Regions from separate parts of the Ekhidna sp. ABH4_415 genome, predicted to be linked through region 1. Evidence: riboswitches for the same ligand, from Rfam matches in the RefSeq annotation. Region 1 holds a riboswitch; each other region holds the start of a gene.
The links. Region 1 has a riboswitch for S-adenosylmethionine ahead of ACXAH9_RS04410 (ArsR/SmtB family transcription factor). Riboswitches for the same ligand answer to the same signal wherever they lie in the genome.

Region 1 (6,544 bases):
TAATAAATACATCCAATGAATGACTGTAATCGTTACAAAGTAAAATTTATCCTGATCGCGGATGGTATATTTTCTACCCATACTATCAAAACTAACACATGGCTACATTTGATGACACTCCTGAAGTATTGGTCTCAGCGAGACGCTAAGACCTGTGGGGGGCTAAACTTAATTATCTTATTTCATCTCAATCAATAGTCTCCCAATTCTTGTTCTTTATTTCAATATGTCCCTCCGTCATTCGAACCCTAAAAACCTTCTTTTTCCAGACAACATGGAGCATATAAAAAAGGGCGAGAAATATCGAGATAACTATTATTTGCTCAGGCGGTGACTCAACTATTAAAGAACCAATCAGAAAAATCAACAAGGGCAATAGGTAAAACCAAACAAGTTTTTTGCTATGAAATGGATTAGCTTACTTGATTCTATTTGGTTCATTTATTTTTTCAGAATTCTTAGGCGTGAATCAACGCTATGAATATCAATTCTTCCTTTCTTGTAATCCTCCCAAACCTGTCTAATACTTGATGGCATTGTTTCAACTCTTAATAGAGCAATATTTGTTTTTCCATAAAACTTGTCGACTTCTTCTGTTAAAGTTGAGATTGATTTTGATATCCAATCATCTGACAAAAATGTCTTTTGGTGAGAATCTAAAACATGCAAGTAGTCTGAAGCTTTCGCCCACGAATTAAAAATTTGATTTAATGATAGCTCAAATGGATGAAAGTTATGTCCATCGATTCTCATTGCTGCTTTAGTGAAATGATTGAGTTTTTCATATGGATGATTAGCATCCTTAAGCAATCTCTTCATTTCTTTTCGAGAATTCTGTGCTTTTTTATATTCTTCCTCTGTCAAGTTTCTAGTTATAACTAGTAGTTCAAAAAGAAAGTACTCTATTCCATACCGCAACTCAAAAGACGCATACTGAATAGCACTTGGATTTGAATTCCTCAAAGCATAGTCAATCCATGATTTGCTTTGAAAGAAATGCCAAGACGATCTATCTATCAACTTGTTTTTCAAGATTTCATCTGCGGTTTTTCCTTCTAGTTTCATTTGCTTGCAATAATTATATCATCCAACTCCCAATCCACAGAAAAATGATTAGCAGGATCGAAAGGATAAAAATCAGAAAGAACCTTCGCCTCAATTTCTCTTCATTTCTGCGATCAGCTTTCATGGCATGAAGATCCTCCAGAGTTGACTTCTTAATAGCTAGCTTATTCTTAATTGGCTTTACAAACAGATTTTCTTTCAATCGCTGAAATGGCAACTTCTTCTTTAGGGCGGATCGATTCGTCCTCCCTCTTTCAATTCCGTCTCTGGTAAAGCCTGCTCCTCCGGTCATTCCTTCAAAGCCTCAACTTTTTCAACCTCTGGCTCACCCACCAACCCTCGTTTGAAATGATCCCAGTCACTGAAGATTTGGGAAGCAATAATGAATGTTATGGCAGCTGCAATTATGCCTAGGTAGTATTTATTCTTTCTGGTCATTTACTAAGTGTTGTCTTGCAAGATATCAACCCCCTCACCCTCGAATCGTCGAACCGATTCAAAGGGGGAATTCAAACTTAATGAATAACTGTGGCAGATGCCAAGCACATGAAATCTGTCATATTCCCAAGTCTCATTCGTACCTCATTCGCAAGCCTGCCTGCGGTAGGTAGGGGAATAGCGACTAGTCGTGGCGTTCTTTTGGGAGCAGTCACAGACTGTTCGAGGCAAGGGAATCACTTTGAAATTCCAAATCAATCCAATAGTGCTTCCAACTGATTGCAAGCCAGCTCCCAGCCTTCGGCCATGCCCATCTCTGCCATCTGCTTAAAGGCTTCCGCAGAAGCAAAGGTGGTAATGGTTGTCACGGTCGTGGATGAGCCGTCCGAATCAAATTTCACTGACATTTGCATGGGTGGAATGTCGGCTGATGCATTGCCTTCTTCATCCACAAAATAGTCTTCTCCCTCCAGTCGCTTGCGTGGCTCTATTTCCAGGAAATCCATGCGTCCACGATGCTCATCTCCCTCAGGCCCAACCATTTTGTACATCCAATGTCCTCCTACCTTAAAATCCATGGTATCAATCTTACAGATATACGGTTTTGGCGCCCACCACTGGCAGAGGAGCTCCGGATCGCTCCAGGCTTTCCATACTTTTTCGACTGGGGCATTAAACGTTCGCACAGCAATTAGCCGGTTGTTTTCCAGGTCTTCGGTGAATGTAGTTTTGTTCATTGTAGTGTTATTTAATGTTTTTTAATAGGTCATCCAATTGATCAAACCGGTCTCTCCAGAGCTGTTTAAACGGTTCCAGCCACTCTATAATCTCCAATAATTTCTCAGGCTTGATGTGACAATACCGTTCCCTTCCCTCCTTTGATATGGAGATCATATCACACTCCTCAAGCACTTTTACATGCAATGAAACCCCCTGACGTGAGATTGAAAACTGCTCTGCAAGCGCATTCAAGTTCTTAGGCTCTTCAATAAGCGCAGACAGAATCTCTCGACGCGTAGGATCTGCTATGGCCTGAAAAATATCTCTCCGTTGTTCCACGATACGTAAGTAAGTGCTTGCTAATTTATATGCAAGTATTTACTTGCGCAATATTTTATCAATAAACCTTAGAACAGTAATGTAAAATGTGAATGAAAAAGTAAGGACATAAAAAAACCATCAATGAAGATGGCATCTGTCCATTATCTGTCCTGTCGCTGCAGGCTGGGAGTTGGCACCAGTCATCGCACGCTGGCGATCGGGCTGCCAAGGCTGCATCGGGCCCAGTCCCTTCACCTTTCCCGATAATGTACCTAAAGGTACGTGTGCGGATTAGAAATAGTTCATTTATGATGATTTAGCAATGAAAACATCACATTGGATTAATAATTATAACAACCCCTTTGTTCAGGGAAATAACTATTGATTACCAGGTTTAATTCTTGGAACATACCTCACGAATAGAAATGTTTCCATTAGGAAATGTCATGACAGTCAACCCGTTTAGCCTTTAAATGCTTTCTTGAAATGATCCCATGCTTCAGACATTTCAGATGAAAAAACGGTCCACTTATCAGCTGCTTCTTCTTCCAGGTGATCCAATTTAGTATTTACTTCATGCAAGCGATGCGACAGTTCTTTCTTCTTCTCCTGCCACTCTTGCCGTGCCTCTGTCATGCCCAGATGCCATTGCAAACGAAACAAGTCAAAGCGGGTATGAAAATCATCTACTTTATCCGCCACCTTTTCTTTAAAGGTTTGAGCATCTTCTTTTGAAGAATCGTAGAGCGTATGGATTTTATGTTTCAGATCGTGCAGACCATTTACAAGTTTTTTCTGCTGGTCATGCATGAGCTCTTCTGCTTCTGCACGTCCGAGTGCAGCCTGCACACGCAACTCCTCTATGGAAGCTTTGATGCCTGCTGTCTTTTCTTTGCTAATGTCAATGGCGTGTTCCACGTCATTCTCAAGGGAGTCAAGCCATTCGCGAAGTTTCTTCTTCTGCCGTTCAAATTCCTCTTTTGCATCCGATACTTCATGATGCAATTGCTCATTTAGTTCATGGACAAATTGCTTCCATTCATCAAGCTTCTTTGCCCCTTTTTCCTTAAGTGTGAGTTCGGTTTTCATGCTGCTATTTTTATGACTCCCAAAACCAATTATTTACGGCGTTTTATCCGCATTTAGCTAGTATCAAACCTACCTTGTGTTACGTCTGAATCAAATGACTTCTGTCACATAAATAGCTGATAATTCACCTCCCCAATACGGTTTGAATTTTATGAATTTTAAAGTGTCATTCCTCTTTCTCTTCTTTCTCGAGCTTTTTGAAATACCCTCTAAACAGGAAGTGATGCTTCATGGCTTCCATGTTTTGGTTGAATGATTCTGTTCCTTGTCTGATATTTTCCAGGCTTTCCTCCAGGCTATTGACCATCGTTGAATCGCTGATAACACTTCCGGTCAGGCCTGATCCGCTCTGGACTTTGGTGACCAACTCCCTTATATCGTGGGATATTTCCTCAACATTGCTTGTGCTTGCATGAATTTCCTCAAATATCCTGTTTATGTTGTTTGCAAGTGTTGTGTCATTCAGGAGCATGCCTACAGTACCCTTACCTTCGCTCACATTAGCAATATTCTTATCCAGCTCATCTAGTATTTCAACGGCTCGCTTACTTGATGCATTGAGATTACTAATGGTTTCATTGATGTCATTAGCCAGCGTGGAATCAGAAATCAGACGACCCACTGTCCCTTTCCCATCCTTAACGTCCTTCAAAATATCTACCAGATTATTCGTAATTACAGCTACATTGTAGTTCGTTCGCTCCAGCAGGCTGAACATTTCATCCTCATCAATTCCATGATATACCTTCAAAGTATCACCATCATTTATAAGCCGATCACTTCCTTCATCGGGAATAATATTTATTATTCGGTTGCCCAGAAGTCCATCCGTCCCTAATGATGCAATGGCATCTCGTCGTATAAATTGGTTCATTTCTTCTTTTAGAATGAAACTCACCAATACGGAAGTGTCATTGATCATTTCTATGTCCCGAACCGTTCCAACATTGATCCCTGAAAAGCGAACGTTGTTCCCCTTTTGAAGTCCGCTCACATTTTTAAAAACTGCATGAACGGTAAAATTGGAACCAAACAGATTCTGATTGTTCCCAATGAAATATAAAGCCATTACAAGGAACAAGGTCCCGATAATCACAAATACACCAAGTCTAATATTTTTAAAATTTTGTTCCATGTCTATAAAAAGAATGAATTTACTATTTCATCTGTTGAGTTTTTCAATTTCTCATAGTTTCCATGCAGGTAATCAATTCCATCATTTAACAAAACAATTCGCTGAGCAGTACGCTTAATGCAGCTCATGTCGTGCGAAATGATTATGGAAGACGTTTTGTACTTTCGATGCACATCGTTCATCAAATTGGCTATTTCCCTGCTTGTAATGGGATCTAAGCCGGAGGTCGGTTCATCATACAATATGATATCAGGCTGCAGAATTAGTGTGCGCGCAACACCTATTCTCTTTTTCATGCCTCCCGATAGTGATGCCGGCATGAGTTCCTGCACATTGGGCAATCCGACACTCTCCAGGGCTTCTTGTACCATCTGATCAACCTGCTCTTTGGTTTTTTTTATTCTCAACCGTCTCATCGGAAATTCAAGGTTTTCTCTCACAGTCAGCGAATCATACAATGCATTGCTTTGGAAAAGAAACCCAATCTTGCTTCTCACCTCGTCCAGTTCGTGCCGATCAAGGTTGACCACATCTCTGCCAAACACTTTGATTTGTCCGGAATCAGGCTTAATTAGACCAACAATACATTTAATAAGTACGGATTTGCCACTTCCGGATTTGCCAAGGACCGCTACATTTTCACCTTGTTTAATGGAAAGGTTGAATCCTTTCAGCACGTGATTATTCCCGAATGACTTCTTCAGATCAATGATCTCAACGGCAGGAACCGAATCTTCTCTTATGCTGCCGGATGCAAGGGTTTCAATATCGGCTTCCTTATAATTCATAAAATAAGTCTGCTATTTGAACAGCAATCAAATCAAGTACAAAAACCAGCAAGGAAGCTACAACAACTGCTGAATTAGCGGATCGTCCTACGCCCTGCGTTCCTTTATCAGAGTGGTATCCTTTGTAACAACCAATCAGCCCTATTGCAAAACCAAAAAAGAAGGTTTTAACGATAGCAGGGATAACGTCACTAAATGAAAGCGAATCGAAGACCTGATTGAAGAACAAAGTAAAGCTCACTGTGTCCTTGATATTAACAGCCAGGTATGATCCGAATATTCCAATAGCATCTGACAGGATAACCAATAGCGGCAGCATCAATGTGGTAGCTATAATTCTGGTCGCAACCAGGAATTTGAATGGATTGGTGCCAGAGACCTCCATGGCATCTATTTGTTCGGTTACCTTCATGGAGCCTAATTCTGCCCCGATACTAGAACCAATTTTTCCAGCGCAAATCAGGGCGGTTATCACCGGGCCTATTTCCCGGATAATAGAAATAGCCACCATACTTGGTAGCCAGGATTGAGCACCAAATTCAACCAGCGTTGGGCGAGACTGAATCGTCAAAACCAACCCCATAATAAAGGAGGTAATCCCTACCAAAGGCAAGGACTTATAGCCAATAACAAATGATTGCTTGATGATTTCCTCTGTCTCAAACGGTGACTTTAGTCCATCTTTAAAAAAGCGTATAGCAAACCGACTAACGTCTGTAGTCTCAGCTAAAAACTTATAAATCCTGGACATACTTCGAGATTCCACACTGTGAAATTAAAAGATGAGACTTTCCTGTTCCTTGACGGAAGTCAGGGTATCTAATGACTATCATCAAACAGATTTGGCCTTTAACTAGGCATTATTACATGATTTCAATCATATCCCTGATTGATCAATAAACTTCGCTTATCATTATTCGGGAACCTGTCTCGGTAAATAAATCACGTAGGCAAAGGATTTTGTTGGTCTTTGGAGGACTCCAAAAAA
Region 2 (6,544 bases), on a different contig from region 1:
AGTATCGTTAAATGTCTTTTCACAGCCACAGGCTTAATTCCCGGAATAATGGGAACGTTGATTCCCATAGCACGGCAATCCTCTACAAACTTGAAGTAAAACTTGTTGTCAAAGAACATCTGCGTCACAATGTACTCCGCTCCTAAATCAACTTTCTTCTTTAGCCATTTCAAGTCAAAGTTCATATTTGGAGCTTCGAAGTGCTTCTCCGGATAACCGGCCACCCCAATACAGAAATTGGAAGGAATGGCATTTTGCAGCTCTTCATCCAGGTATTCACCTTTATTCATCGCAGCGATTTGCTCTACCAGGTCAGAGGCATAAGCGTTTCCGTCAGGTTCGGGCTTGAATTCTCGTTCTGATTTGATGTTATCTCCTCTAAGTGCCAGTACATTATCAATCCCCAGGAAATTAAGGTCAATTAGCGCATTCTCTGTTTCTTCTTTTGAAAAGCCTCCGCAAATGATGTGGGGGATTGCATCGATTTGATAATGGTTTTGTAAAGCAGCACAAATACCCACCGTTCCCGGCCGCTTCTTGATGCTTCGCTTCTCTAGCAATCCATTTTCTCGTTCTTTGTACACATACTCCTCCCGGTGGTAGGTCACGTCTATGAAAGGTGGGTTGAACTCCATCAAAGGATCGATCTGATCAAAAAGGTTTTTGATACTGTCTCCCTTTTTGGGTGGAATGATCTCCAGTGAAAAAAGTGTTTTATCTGCGTTTGCTATATGTTCGGTTACTTTCATTTATTTATAATTCAAATTCGGCGCTAGCCATTTTTCAACCTCCTCTACTTTCATTTGTTTGCGATTGGCATAATCCTCCACTTGATCCTTCCCAATCTTTCCGAGCCCAAAATATTTCGAGTCCGGATGTGAAAAATAAAATCCACTAACTGCAGCTGCAGGATACATCGCATAGGATTCTGTAAGTGTGATGCCTGTATTTTTCTCTACTTCCAGCAGATGAAACAGCGTTTGTTTTTCTGTATGATCCGGGCAGGCTGGATAGCCGGGTGCCGGACGAATGCCCTGATATTTTTCTTTAATCAAATCATCATTTGACCACTTCTCATCATTCGCATATCCCCAAAGCTCTTTTCTTACCTTTTCATGTATCAACTCCGCAAAAGCTTCAGCCAATCGATCAGCCAGGGCTTTGGCCATGATCTCCTTATAGTCGTCATGCTCAGCTTTGTATTTTGCAATCAGTTTCTCCAGACCGATTCCTGCTGTTACAGCAAATCCACCCATAAAATCGGTTCCTTTAGGATTAAGAAAATCAGCTAGTGAAAGGTTAGGGATATTCGGTGCTTTTTTCCCTTGCTGTCTTACGAAATGAAAAGATTGATCACTTCCGACAACTTTCACGTCATCTCCCTCTCTTGCTACTTCAAATAATCCGACCACAGCATTGGCCTGAAGTGTTTTATTCAAAATGATCTCGTCAAGCATTTCTTCAGCATCTTTTAGTAGCTTCTTTGCCTCGCCTCCTACCGTAGGATTTTCCAAAATGGCCGGATATTTCCCTTTAAGCATCCAGGTAGAAAAGAAAGGCGTCCAGTCGATATACTTTCGGATTTCTGACAGATCATAATCTTCGAAGATGGTGATTCCTGATTTATTTGGTTTAGCCAGAGCGTGATCATCCCAATCAACTGCTAGGCCATTATTCTTAGCTTCCTTATAAGAAATGTAATTCTTAGCCTCCGTTCGGGTGGCATGATCGGAAGCCAGATCCTTATACTCTGATTTTATAAGCCTGCTGTATTCATCAGATTTATCACTTAATAAATTGGTCGAAACACCAACACTTTTTGAGGCGTCCAACACGTGCACAACCGTTTGATCATACTTTGGGGCAATTTTTACTGCAGTATGAATTCTGGAGGTTGTGGCACCACCTATTAGCAGTGGCGTTTTCATCTTACGCCGATTCATCTCTTCAGCCACATATACCATTTCATCCAATGATGGTGTAATCAGTCCACTCAAACCAATGATATCTGCACCAATTTCCTCTGCACGATCCAAAATTTTATCTGCGGGTACCATCACTCCCATATCTTCAATATCGAAGTTGTTGCATGCCATCACAACCCCAACTATGTTTTTTCCAATGTCATGCACATCTCCCTTAACAGTAGCTAATAGAATTTTCCCTTTGGTGTTTCCAGACGCCTTCTCTTTTTCTAAAAACGGTGTAAGGTATGCGACTGATTTCTTCATTACCCTGGCACTTTTTACCACCTGGGGCAAGAACATTTTCCCGCTTCCGAATAAATCCCCCACGATATTCATCCCATCCATTAGCGGACCTTCAATCACTTTCAAGGGGCTTTGATATTTCAGACGAGCCTCCTCTGTATCTTCCTCAACAAAATCAATGATTCCCTTAACCAGGGCATGTGACAAACGATCTTCCACAGATGCCTCTCTCCAGCTTAGGTCTTCTACTTTCTTTTTGCCTTCTCCTTTTACATTCTCTGCAAATGCAAGCAACCTTTCTGTAGCATCTTCTCTCCGATTCAACAAAACATCTTCTACATGCTCAAGCAAGTCTTTAGGTATTTCATCGTATACTTCAATCATTCCGGCATTGACAATACCCATATCCATGCCTGCCTTTATCCCATGATACAGAAAAGCAGAATGCATCGCTTCACGCACGATATTATTGCCTCTGAATGAAAACGAAACATTACTAACTCCCCCACTCACTTTTGCTCCGGGGAGGTTTTCTTTGATCCATTTGGTGGCCCTGAAAAAGTCGACTGCATTATTATTATGTTCGGCTATTCCGGTTGCTACAGGGAAAATATTAGGATCGAAAATGATATCCTGAGGAGGGAAATGCACATGGTCTACAAGGATGCGATAGCTTCTTTCACAAATCTCAATACGTCGTTCATAGCTGTCGGCTTGCCCTTGTTCATCGAACGCCATCACTACTACGGCCGCACCATATCGTTTGACTTTTTTTGCCTGCTCGATAAATTCAGCTTCTCCACCTTTCATACTGATGGAATTGACAACTCCCTTACCTTGAATACATTGTAGCCCTGCTTCGATGATCTCCCATTTAGAAGAATCAATCATGATTGGAATGCGTGCGATCTCTGGTTCGGAAGCGATGAGATTTAAAAACCTGATCATCGCCTTCTTCCCATCAAGCATCCCTTCATCCATATTCACGTCCAGGATTTGGGCACCTCCACGCACCTGATCGAGTGCTACGTCCAACGCCTCATCGTACTTGTCTTCGGAAATGAGCCTGGCAAATCGTTTCGATCCGGTCACATTGGTACGCTCACCGACGTTGACAAAGTTGGTGTGTTCGGTGACAATCAATGGTTCTAGACCTGAGAGGATCAATGGTCTCATACAAGTACCTCCTTCCTTCTTGGTTCATAATTTGCAGCCAAATCAGCAATCGCAGCTATATGTTCCGGTGTAGTTCCACAGCACCCGCCTATAATATTTACAAGACCTTCTTCTAGAAATTCTTTGATTTGATTGGCCATCATCTCCGGTGTTTCATCATATTGGCCAAATTCGTTTGGCAAGCCAGCATTTGGGTGCGCGCTTACAAAAAAATCAGCTTTATCAGCTAAAACCTTCAAGTATGGGCGTAATTGAGCTGCTCCCAATGCACAATTCAATCCGACACTTAACAAATCCATGTGTTGGATAGAAATAAGAAATGCTTCAGTTGTTTGACCTGAAAGCGTTCGCCCGGATGCGTCCGTTATCGTGCCGGAGACCATCACCGGAATGTCAATTTTCCGCTCTTCCTTGATTTCATCGATGGCATAAAGAGCTGCCTTAGCATTGAGGGTATCAAAGACAGTCTCCACTAAAAGCATATCCACTCCCCCGGCTATCAATGCTTCTGCTTGTTGCTTATATGCAATTCGCAGCTCTTCAAACGTGATCGCTCGAAATCCGGGATCATTTACGTCAGGAGAAAGTGAAGCTGTCCGATTGGTTGGCCCCATCGCTCCTGCTACAAAACGAGGCTTGTCGGGTTCCCTTTCAGTGAATTCATCCGCTGCTTCGCGGGCGATTTTCGCCGATTGATAATTCAATTCATATACCAAATCTTCCAACCCATAATCAGCCTGAGCGATGGTAGTCCCGGAAAAGGTGTTGGTTTCAGCGATATCAGCGCCCGCATTAAAATATGCTGAGTGAATATCTTTTATTATTTCTGGTCGAGTAATGGAAAGAAGGTCATTGTTGCCCTTCAGCGATTTGGAATGATCCTTTAGTGCGTCGTTTCTAAAGTCTTCTTCTTCCAGCTTGTGACGCTGAATCATGGTACCCATGGCTCCATCTAGCACCAGGATTTTCTGATATAAAAGTTCTAATAGTTTATTCATTCTCCGGTTTAAAGTTTACTTACCAGAGAAAGTTCCGATCGGATTCGCTCATCTGCTCCCGTGCATTAGGGATGGGAAGTAGCACCGAAAACCACATACTGATAGTCAGGTTGCTAAGACGTCAACGGGCCCAGTCCCTCGGTCTTTCTTGATAAGTAGTGCAAATATATTAGAATATAATTCCTCGCAAACATTCACGTATTACCTTTAGGCAAACATGAAGTTAGCAGCGATAGATATCGGTTCGAATGCGGTAAGGTTACAAATTACCAAGGTGATTGAGTATGAAACGGTGATCACGTTCAAGAAGCTGGAGTATGTGCGATTCCCTCTTCGATTAGGCCATGATGTATTCTCCGAGGGTCGAATCAGTGAATACAATGAGGAGCGCTTTTTTAAGCTGATGAACGCATACAAAAACCTGATTGACCTGTATGAGATAGATGGATATTTCGGATGTGCTACCTCTGCAATGAGGGAGTCAGAGAACGGGAAAGAAATCGTCGATAAAGTCAAAGAGAAGCTAGATTTGGATATTGAGATCATCTCGGGAGAGCAAGAAGCAGAGATGATTAACAAAGTCATCCTGCAAGGGCTGGACGATGGTCACTACATTCATATTGACGTAGGGGGTGGTAGTACTGAGCTCAACATCTATGAAAAGCATGAGAAAGTATTTGCTCACTCCTTTAAGATTGGTTCAGTACGAACGCTGGAAGGAAGAGATACACCGGAGGCTTGGGAAGAAATGCGAAAATGGGTGGCTCAGCACGCCTTTAAGAAAGGAGAAAAAATAACCGCGGTTGGTACTGGTGGTAACATAAATAAGCTATTTGAACTTTCTAATCTTGAGAAAAAGACACGTAAAATGTCACTTAATACACTGATGAGAACTCAGGATGTGTTAAAAAATTTATCGTTGGATGATCGCCTCAATAAACTACAACTGAATCCTGATCGGGCCGATGTAATCATTCCTGCTTCAGATATCTACATAGCCGTGATGAAGGCAGCAAAAGCAAAGAGCATCATAGTGCCAGATGTAGGGTTGAAAGATGGTATCAACTACCATCTTTACCAAACCCACCATCCTGAAAGCGATAAGGTTTTTGTTAGGAATTGACCTAGCATACTTCATCACTTTCTTCTGATTCATCCTGCCTGTTTTTTTCACTATGAATCAAAAATCCGAAAAACACCAGGGAAAATATGGCAGCCAGTACAAGTATTACTCTTGGCATAATGTTATTTTACTATTAGACGTGCTACCTTTAAAAGGTCACAAAAAAAGGAGGCTTTAATACCTCCTCTTTTTCCACTCATCGTCCAACTTCAATCGGTGTTATTTCAAGAGTTTTTGAACGTTCTCCGCTCTGGTTTTGGCGGGCACATGCCCAAGCTCTATCGCTTTTTTGTAATAAGCCAAAGACTGCTCAAGCGTTTGTTTTCTCTTCTTTGGAGCAAACTCAATTTTTTCTGCCATAAGTTCAAGGCCTTCTCCCTTGGCATACATTGTCTCAGCTTCCGACAAGCTTAATTTCTCAGCCATTTGAGATACACGCTCCTCTGAGTCAATCAGTGAGTTTTCATTAAACTCCAGTGCTACTTGTGTTTCAATTAATTGCTCTTTCGTAAGCGTCAGATCATCAGCCAACTGTGCATTTTTAGTTTTAAACTCCTCTACACTTATTTGTAAAACCGCGATCTGGTTTTCCTGATCACTGATTTGCTTTTTCAGTCTTTTTACTTGAGAAGCATACGCACTCCTGGTTTTTTCCAGCTCGGCAATCGTCCACTCTGCTTTTCTGGTGTATTCATCCAGGCTTTTCATCCGCTGGATATAATCCTGTTCATCCAGACCAGTTTCCAAATCCAACGTGATCATTTTTCTGTTTGCATCAATCGAATCCAGGTATAGTCCCACCTGATTCAACAAAGCCACCGCGTATTGGTGTTCGTCCACTACCTGCTGTAGGGAATCAATCTTACTAAACTCCTCCGTTTGAGTAGTCTCCTTTTCTTTGCTACACCCAGCTATCACCAGCAAGGAAATAGCCATCAGTTTTAATTTCATTGTATGTCTATTCTTTTTGAAACTGATAGGAAGAAGTAACCGGCAACACACGAGGAATTTCTTTCGAAGCTGCCGGTATTTTTCAC
Region 3 (6,544 bases), on a different contig from region 1:
TTGAGTGCTTTTTCTACCCCTCCGAAATGTCGTCCTACGTCATGGCTATCCATTGCTTTGGATAAGAAATAATAGCTGTACGGACTGAATCGTTTGCTTAGCTTTTCTCCTTGATATCGCTGATAGGAGGAAGCAGAAAAATCATCCTTTCTTCCATCTTGATCAGTCTGTGTCACCTCATACGTATCGTAATGTCGATAGGAAAGCATGGCAATTGCTCTTGCTGTTTCCAATCCATTAATTGGATCAACTTGTAAGGCCATTCGTTGGGCTTCATTGAATGCAATGCCCCATGCCGAGTGTTTGGCATTAGTTGCTATTGGCACAATTACTTCAAAAAGATCCGGCTCTTGTACCGCCCACTCCAGTAATTGCTGACCACCCAATGATCCACCTATGCCCAGGCTGATTTTCTCTATTCCAAGATGATCTTTTAAACGTTTGTGTGCTTCCACGATATCCCGAATAGTGATCAATGGAAAATCAAATCCTTTTGGTTCTGTGCTGCCATAGCATGACCCAAGCACGTTAGCACACACAATAAAGTCTTTTGCTGGATTGATTGGACTATCCTCAGGAAAGAAATTTTCCCACCATTCGGAAGGGTCACTATTTGCGGTGAGGGCATGAAAGATCCAGACCACATTGGATTTATCCGCACTCAAATCCCCCCACGTGGTGTATTGGATCCTAAGATCCCGGAGCGTTTCTCCACACTCCAGGACCAAAGGTTCCTCAACCTTAAAACCAAATGACTTAGACGTTAGCAGCGTTTGCATAGACTTTTTCAAATGCTTGTTCAAAATCGGATTTGATATCATCGATGTGCTCAATTCCTACGGAGACTCTCAACAGGTTAGGGAAAACACCAGCATCTTTTTGCTCTTCTTCTGATAGTTGCTGATGAGTGGTAGCAGATGGTTGAATGATGAGTGTTTTTGCGTCTCCTACATTCGCTAGATGACTTACTAAATTCAGGTTATCAACGAATTGAGTAGTTTCCTCTTTCTCTCCCTTGAGTTGGAATGAGAATACCCCACCAAATCCATTTGTTAGATATTTTTTGGCGAGCTCATGGTACGGACTGGAAGTTAGCCCAGGATAGTTGACCTTTTCCACCAGTGGGTGCTGTTCCAGCCAGGTAGCTAGTTCCAAAGCATTGTCTACCGTTCGTTGCACGCGCAATGAAAGTGTTTCTAATCCTTGCAGCAATAGAAAGGAATTGAAGGGGCTCAAAGCAGGTCCGAAATCCCGGAGACCTTCTACCCGGGCTCTGATTGCAAACGCAATGTTTGGTAAGCCCAGAGGGTTTCCTTCACCAAAAACTTCCCAAAATTTTAATCCATGGTATCCCTCTGATGGCTCAGTGAATTGGGGATATTTCCCATTGCCCCAGTTGTAGCTTCCACCATCGATGATCACTCCTCCGATGGAGGTGCCATGACCGCCAATCCATTTGGTTGCGGAGGCGGTTACCACGGAAGCTCCGTGCTCCAATGGTCTGAAGAGATACCCGGCAGCACCAAAAGTATTATCAACAACGAGTGGGATATCATGATCTTTTGCAACTTCAGCTATGGCCTCAAAATCAGGAATATTGAATCCCGGATTTCCGATCGTTTCCAGATAAATGGCCTTCGTATTTTGATCGATCAGTCGTTCAAAATAAGAGGCTTTATCTGTCTTTGCAAATCGTGTTTCAATTCCCAGTCGCTTAAACGCAACCTTAAACTGATTGTAGGTTCCGCCATAGAGAAAGGAAGTGGAAATGAAATTATCTCCTGCCTGAAGGATGTTGTTCAACGCGATGAACTGAGCCGCCTGACCGGAACCCACTGCCAGTGCAGCTACCCCACCTTCCAAAGCGGCAATACGCTTTTCGAAAACATCATTGGTTGGATTCATGATCCGCGTATAGATGTTTCCAAATTCCTTCAAAGCAAACAGGTTCGCCCCATGCTCAGAATCCTTGAAAGTATAAGAGGAAGTCTGATAAATAGGCACTGCTCTGGATCTCGTCGTTTCATCGATTTCCTGACCTGCATGTAATTGTAGTGTTTCGTATTTTAATTCTTGTGACATGATATATTCGTTTTAGTTAATTGAAAATGAAATGGGTGTAGGGTTAGACAGATTATCGTTGACGGGACATCTATGAGAGATTTCTTTGAGCCATTGCTTTTTAAGTTCTGGGTCTATCTGTGAGGTGGTCTCCAGTCGAACATCGATTTGCTTGTAGCCTGCCCTTTCCTCAAGAGACTTTCCGAACAGTCGTCCTGGGTTGAGAAATCCATCTATATTGATTTTAAGATTCTCGAGAAAAAAGTCCAGTTCTTCGGCAATGATGTGAGCTACCACATTGATGCATCCTGCATATCCCGCAAGGACATATTCTACTGGATTTGGCGCTTCATTGGTGCCGCCTAAGGCTTCTGGTTCATCGACAGTGAGATCGAAACCTCTGGCTTGAATACGTGTTTTTGCTCGAGATTCACTCACAGAGCTGATGGAAAATTTTATTTCTTGTGACATGATTTGTAATTCTTTGATTAATGAAAATGAGAAGGTGTGGATTTTTCACAAGTAACTGAAAAGTTGACTTATGAAAGGATTTTTCCGGACGAAGACGCACTTCAGTCCTAAGATGATCGCAAACCCTAATGGATCAAATGTGAATTACCTGTTGCTATAACAGCAACACATGCAGATGAAATGGAATATTGATGAGGAAACGCAATTTCCCTGTCTGACCATCTTGTCAGTTACCTTGGGAACGATGTGATTTTGTTTGTTCATAGCAATCAATTTATCGTTCAGGAATTAGCACCGTTTCCGATTTTCGGAGGGTTGCTAGCGCGTCATGGAGCCTGTCTCTCGGCGCTTCTTTATAAATCGATACCTTATCGATTTGATGATGCAAACGTAGAGCAGGATTTTTGGTTTCTCCAAATTTTATTCAGAGAAAATTTCAGTGGGGGATGATAAAAGAATTATATAACGTTATGAGAAATAAATATTTATTGAATTAATTTGTTGATTATAACATGTTGTTAATCAATCCTTAACAAATTTTATAACTAGTCGTATTGCTGATTCAAGTTTGAAGAGAAAAATTTATTTGAAAATCAAAATGAATTTTTCTTAACATACTGTTCTACCTTTGGTTTTGAAATGAAAATTTGACCTAACAGAGAATCATGAGTAAACTTATCATCAATAATCACGAGGAGTTTGAGCAATATTTAGGAAAAGTAATGGGTGAGTCTGAGTACCATCAAATCACCCAGGAACAGATCAATCAGTTTGCGGATGCCACCTTGGATCACCAATGGATACATACGGATCCTGAGCGAGCGAAGGACGGTCCGTTCGGCACTACCATTGCTCATGGTTATTTGACACTCTCACTGATGCCCTATTTGTGGGAGCAAATTGCTGAGTTCAACAATGTGAAGATGTTGGTGAATTATGGAATTGATAAGCTCAAGTTTGGTCAGGCGGTGAAAGTGAATGATGAAATTAAGCTTACTGCAACACTAAAATCACTCGCTAACCTGAGAGGGATTTCCAAAGCAGAAGTGGAAGCTTTGCTGGAAATTAAAGGAGAAAAGAAACCAGCTTTTACAGCTACGATGATATTCTTATATCATTTTGAGTAGACATAAAAAAAGGCCTCTCTGAGGCCTTTTAAGTTCTTTTATTTTAATTGTCAATTATGACAATGCTTTCTTCATCACTGCTCCGATATCAGCCGGAGACTCTACCACGTGCAATCCGCACTCGCCCATAATTCTCATCTTTGCTTCTGCCGTATCATCTTTTCCTCCGATGATCGCTCCAGCGTGACCCATTCTTCTTCCCGGAGGAGCTGTTTGTCCTGCAATGAATCCAACAACAGGCTTTTTATTTCCGTTTTCCTGGATCCATCGGGCTGCATCTGCTTCATATGAACCACCAATCTCACCAATCATCACGATTCCGTCAGTTTCCGGATCTTCCATCAGCATTTGTACAGCTTCTTTTGTAGATGTTCCGATGATTGGGTCACCTCCGATACCGATAGCAGTAGAAATACCCATTCCGGCTTTTACTACCTGGTCTGCTGCTTCGTAGGTCAATGTTCCTGATTTCGATACGATTCCTACTTTTCCTTTCTTGAAGACAAAGCCCGGCATGATACCCACTTTTGCTTCTTCCGGCGTAATTACTCCCGGACAGTTTGGCCCAACAAGTACCGCACCTCTTGATTTCGCATATGGCTTGGCATTCATCATGTCTTTCACAGGAATACCCTCGGTGATAGTCACAATCACTTTAATGCCGGCATCAGCCGCTTCCATGATCGCATCAGCTGCAAATGCTGGTGGTACAAAAATGATGGTAACATCAGCACCGGTTTTATCAACAGCCTCCTTTACGGTATTAAATACTGGCTTTTCCAGATGGGTCTGGCCTCCTTTGCCCGGAGTGACGCCACCTACCACGTTGGAGCCATATTCGATCATTTGACCGGCGTGAAAAGTACCTTCAGAGCCAGTGAAGCCCTGTACGATGATTTTGGAATCTTTATTTACAAGAACACTCATTTCTTTTAGATTTTCCGCAAAAATATACGATTAAATCTGTCTGCCAATTACTTCGTCCATTTGCGGCTCATAAAATCTTGATAAATGGTCTTTCTTTCAGAATGTGTAAAAATATTCTTCTGATTCCGGTTGGTTTTGGCACACTTTTCGCGACTTATTTTAAGTGATCGCATCATTTAGATGATTAAACTTTCGACGAGTGAGCTTGTCCAATAGTTAAAGATCGTTAAATCGCTAAACTTCAGATAGATGCGATCGTTATAAATAGTAAGTAATTAATCCTCTTCATATTTACTTAGGTTTAGAATTAAAGGAGCTTTCGGGCTCCTTTTTCTATTTTCACAGTCTAAACACTAAGTATGCTTTCCTCTGCGCGAACATTTTTTGGCACTGAAGTAGACAACAGTCCGCTGGTACTGTTTAGGATGGTCTTTGGAATGCTGGCAGCTGCAGAAAGTTTCGGAGCAATTTTCACGGGATGGGTTCAGGAAACATTTATCGAGCCTAGTTTCACCTTTACTGTTATTGGTTTTGAATGGCTACAGCCATTGAGCGGTGATGGGATGATCTACTACTTCATTGTAATGGGGGTGGCCGGCCTCAGTATTATGATGGGACTCTTCTACCGGGCCACTACGTTTGTTTTTGCTGGATTGTGGACCATGGTTTATCTCATGCAAAAGTCCCATTACAATAATCACTATTACTTATTGGTGTTGCTTGGATGGGTGATGTTCCTTCTACCTGCTCATAAAAGTTATTCTTTGGATGTGAAATGGGGACTAACCATTTCTAAAAAGACATGTGCCAGAATTTGTCATTGGTTTTTCATTATTCAGGTAGCTATTGTGTACCTCTATGCAAGCTTCAATAAAATGCATGCAGACTGGGCTTTGGCCAAGCCCATTGGGATTTGGTTCCAGTACAAAGCAAATTATTGGTTGATTGGCCCACTCTTACAAGAAGAATGGTTTCAATACTTCATTGCCTGGGGAGGCATTATTTATGATGGAACCATTGTTTTTTTGCTTCTTCATCCGAAGACGAGGAAACTGGGTTTTGTATTGTCAGTTATTTTCAACCTGGCTAATTCTGCCATTTTCCAGATCGGCATTTTTCCTTATTTAATGATTGGTTTTACGGTCTTCTTTTTTCCACCTGAAACGATCAGGAGTATTTTTTTCAGGAAAAAGGAAAAGGTATATTCAATTCAAAAGAAGCTTTCTCTGGGTTGGACATATGTTCTTATCGCTTATTTCAGTATTCATCTCCTTTTACCCTTGCGACATTTTCTTTATAAAGGGAATGCCTCCTGGACGGAGGAAGCACATCGCTTGTCATGGCGGATGATGCTGCGGGTAAAATCAGGATATGTCAAATTCTATGTTTTGGAAAGAGGCAAAGATGAGAGGGAGAAAATTAACTTGAGAGATTGGCTTTCTCGGGAGCAGCGAACAACCATTTTCGGGAAGCCTGATATGATTTGGCAGTTTGCTCAGAAACTCAAAGAAGCCTATGCAAAAGAGGGAAAAGATGTTTCTGTTTTTGCTGAAGCTAAAGTTTCTTTGAACGGAGGACCGAGAAAACATCTCATCGATCCTAATGTTGACCTTGCCAGTGTCAAATGGGAACCATTCAAACATTCCGACTGGATTTTAACTTACAACACCTATGATTGATTTGCGTAGCGATACCATTACCAAACCAACTCCAGAAATGCTAGAAGTGATGATGACGGCTGAGGTTGGAGATGATGTGTTTGGAGACGATCCTACTGTCAATGCCCTGCAGGAAAAAATTGCGGTAATGTTTGGAATGGAGGATGCACTTTACTGTCCTTCGGGAACGATGACCAACCAAATAGGTATGCGCATTCATACCCGTCCTCAGGATGAGGTGATCTGTCATAAGCATTCTCATGTGTATTTATATGAAGGTGGAGGAATGATGTATAATTC

Region 2: it holds a riboswitch for S-adenosylmethionine, as region 1 does, so the genes downstream of both, ACXAH9_RS06695 (homocysteine S-methyltransferase family protein) here and ACXAH9_RS04410 (ArsR/SmtB family transcription factor) in region 1, are expected to answer to the same signal.
Region 3: it holds a riboswitch for S-adenosylmethionine, as region 1 does, so the genes downstream of both, ACXAH9_RS12370 (OsmC family protein) here and ACXAH9_RS04410 (ArsR/SmtB family transcription factor) in region 1, are expected to answer to the same signal.

The regions. Positions count from the first base shown of each region.
Region 1 covers NZ_JBSWYW010000002.1:297,004-303,547, reverse strand. Annotated here, with positions in the region: gene ACXAH9_RS04430 (hypothetical protein) at 442-1,065, opposite strand; gene ACXAH9_RS04425 (hypothetical protein) at 1,079-1,357, opposite strand; gene ACXAH9_RS04420 (hypothetical protein) at 1,354-1,503, opposite strand; gene ACXAH9_RS04415 (SRPBCC family protein) at 1,758-2,240, opposite strand; gene ACXAH9_RS04410 (ArsR/SmtB family transcription factor) at 2,248-2,562, opposite strand; SAM riboswitch class I at 2,703-2,814, opposite strand; gene ACXAH9_RS04405 (sll1863 family stress response protein) at 3,007-3,633, opposite strand; gene ACXAH9_RS04400 (MlaD family protein) at 3,800-4,768, opposite strand; gene ACXAH9_RS04395 (ABC transporter ATP-binding protein) at 4,771-5,556, opposite strand; gene ACXAH9_RS04390 (MlaE family ABC transporter permease) at 5,546-6,307, opposite strand.
Region 2 covers NZ_JBSWYW010000003.1:302,225-308,768, reverse strand. Annotated here, with positions in the region: gene metF (methylenetetrahydrofolate reductase [NAD(P)H]) at 1-749, opposite strand, end outside; gene metH (methionine synthase) at 750-3,386, opposite strand; gene ACXAH9_RS06695 (homocysteine S-methyltransferase family protein) at 3,383-4,384, opposite strand; SAM riboswitch class I at 4,430-4,542, opposite strand; gene ACXAH9_RS06690 (Ppx/GppA phosphatase family protein) at 4,602-5,507, shown strand; gene ACXAH9_RS06685 (hypothetical protein) at 5,727-6,458, opposite strand.
Region 3 covers NZ_JBSWYW010000006.1:256,477-263,020, forward strand. Annotated here, with positions in the region: gene ACXAH9_RS12360 (homoserine O-acetyltransferase family protein) at 1-779, opposite strand, end outside; gene ACXAH9_RS12365 (O-acetylhomoserine aminocarboxypropyltransferase/cysteine synthase family protein) at 757-2,082, opposite strand; gene ACXAH9_RS12370 (OsmC family protein) at 2,095-2,532, opposite strand; SAM riboswitch class I at 2,790-2,894, opposite strand; gene ACXAH9_RS12375 (MaoC family dehydratase) at 3,198-3,659, shown strand; gene sucD (succinate--CoA ligase subunit alpha) at 3,714-4,586, opposite strand; gene ACXAH9_RS12385 (HTTM domain-containing protein) at 4,946-6,265, shown strand; gene ACXAH9_RS12390 (threonine aldolase family protein) at 6,258-6,544, shown strand, end outside.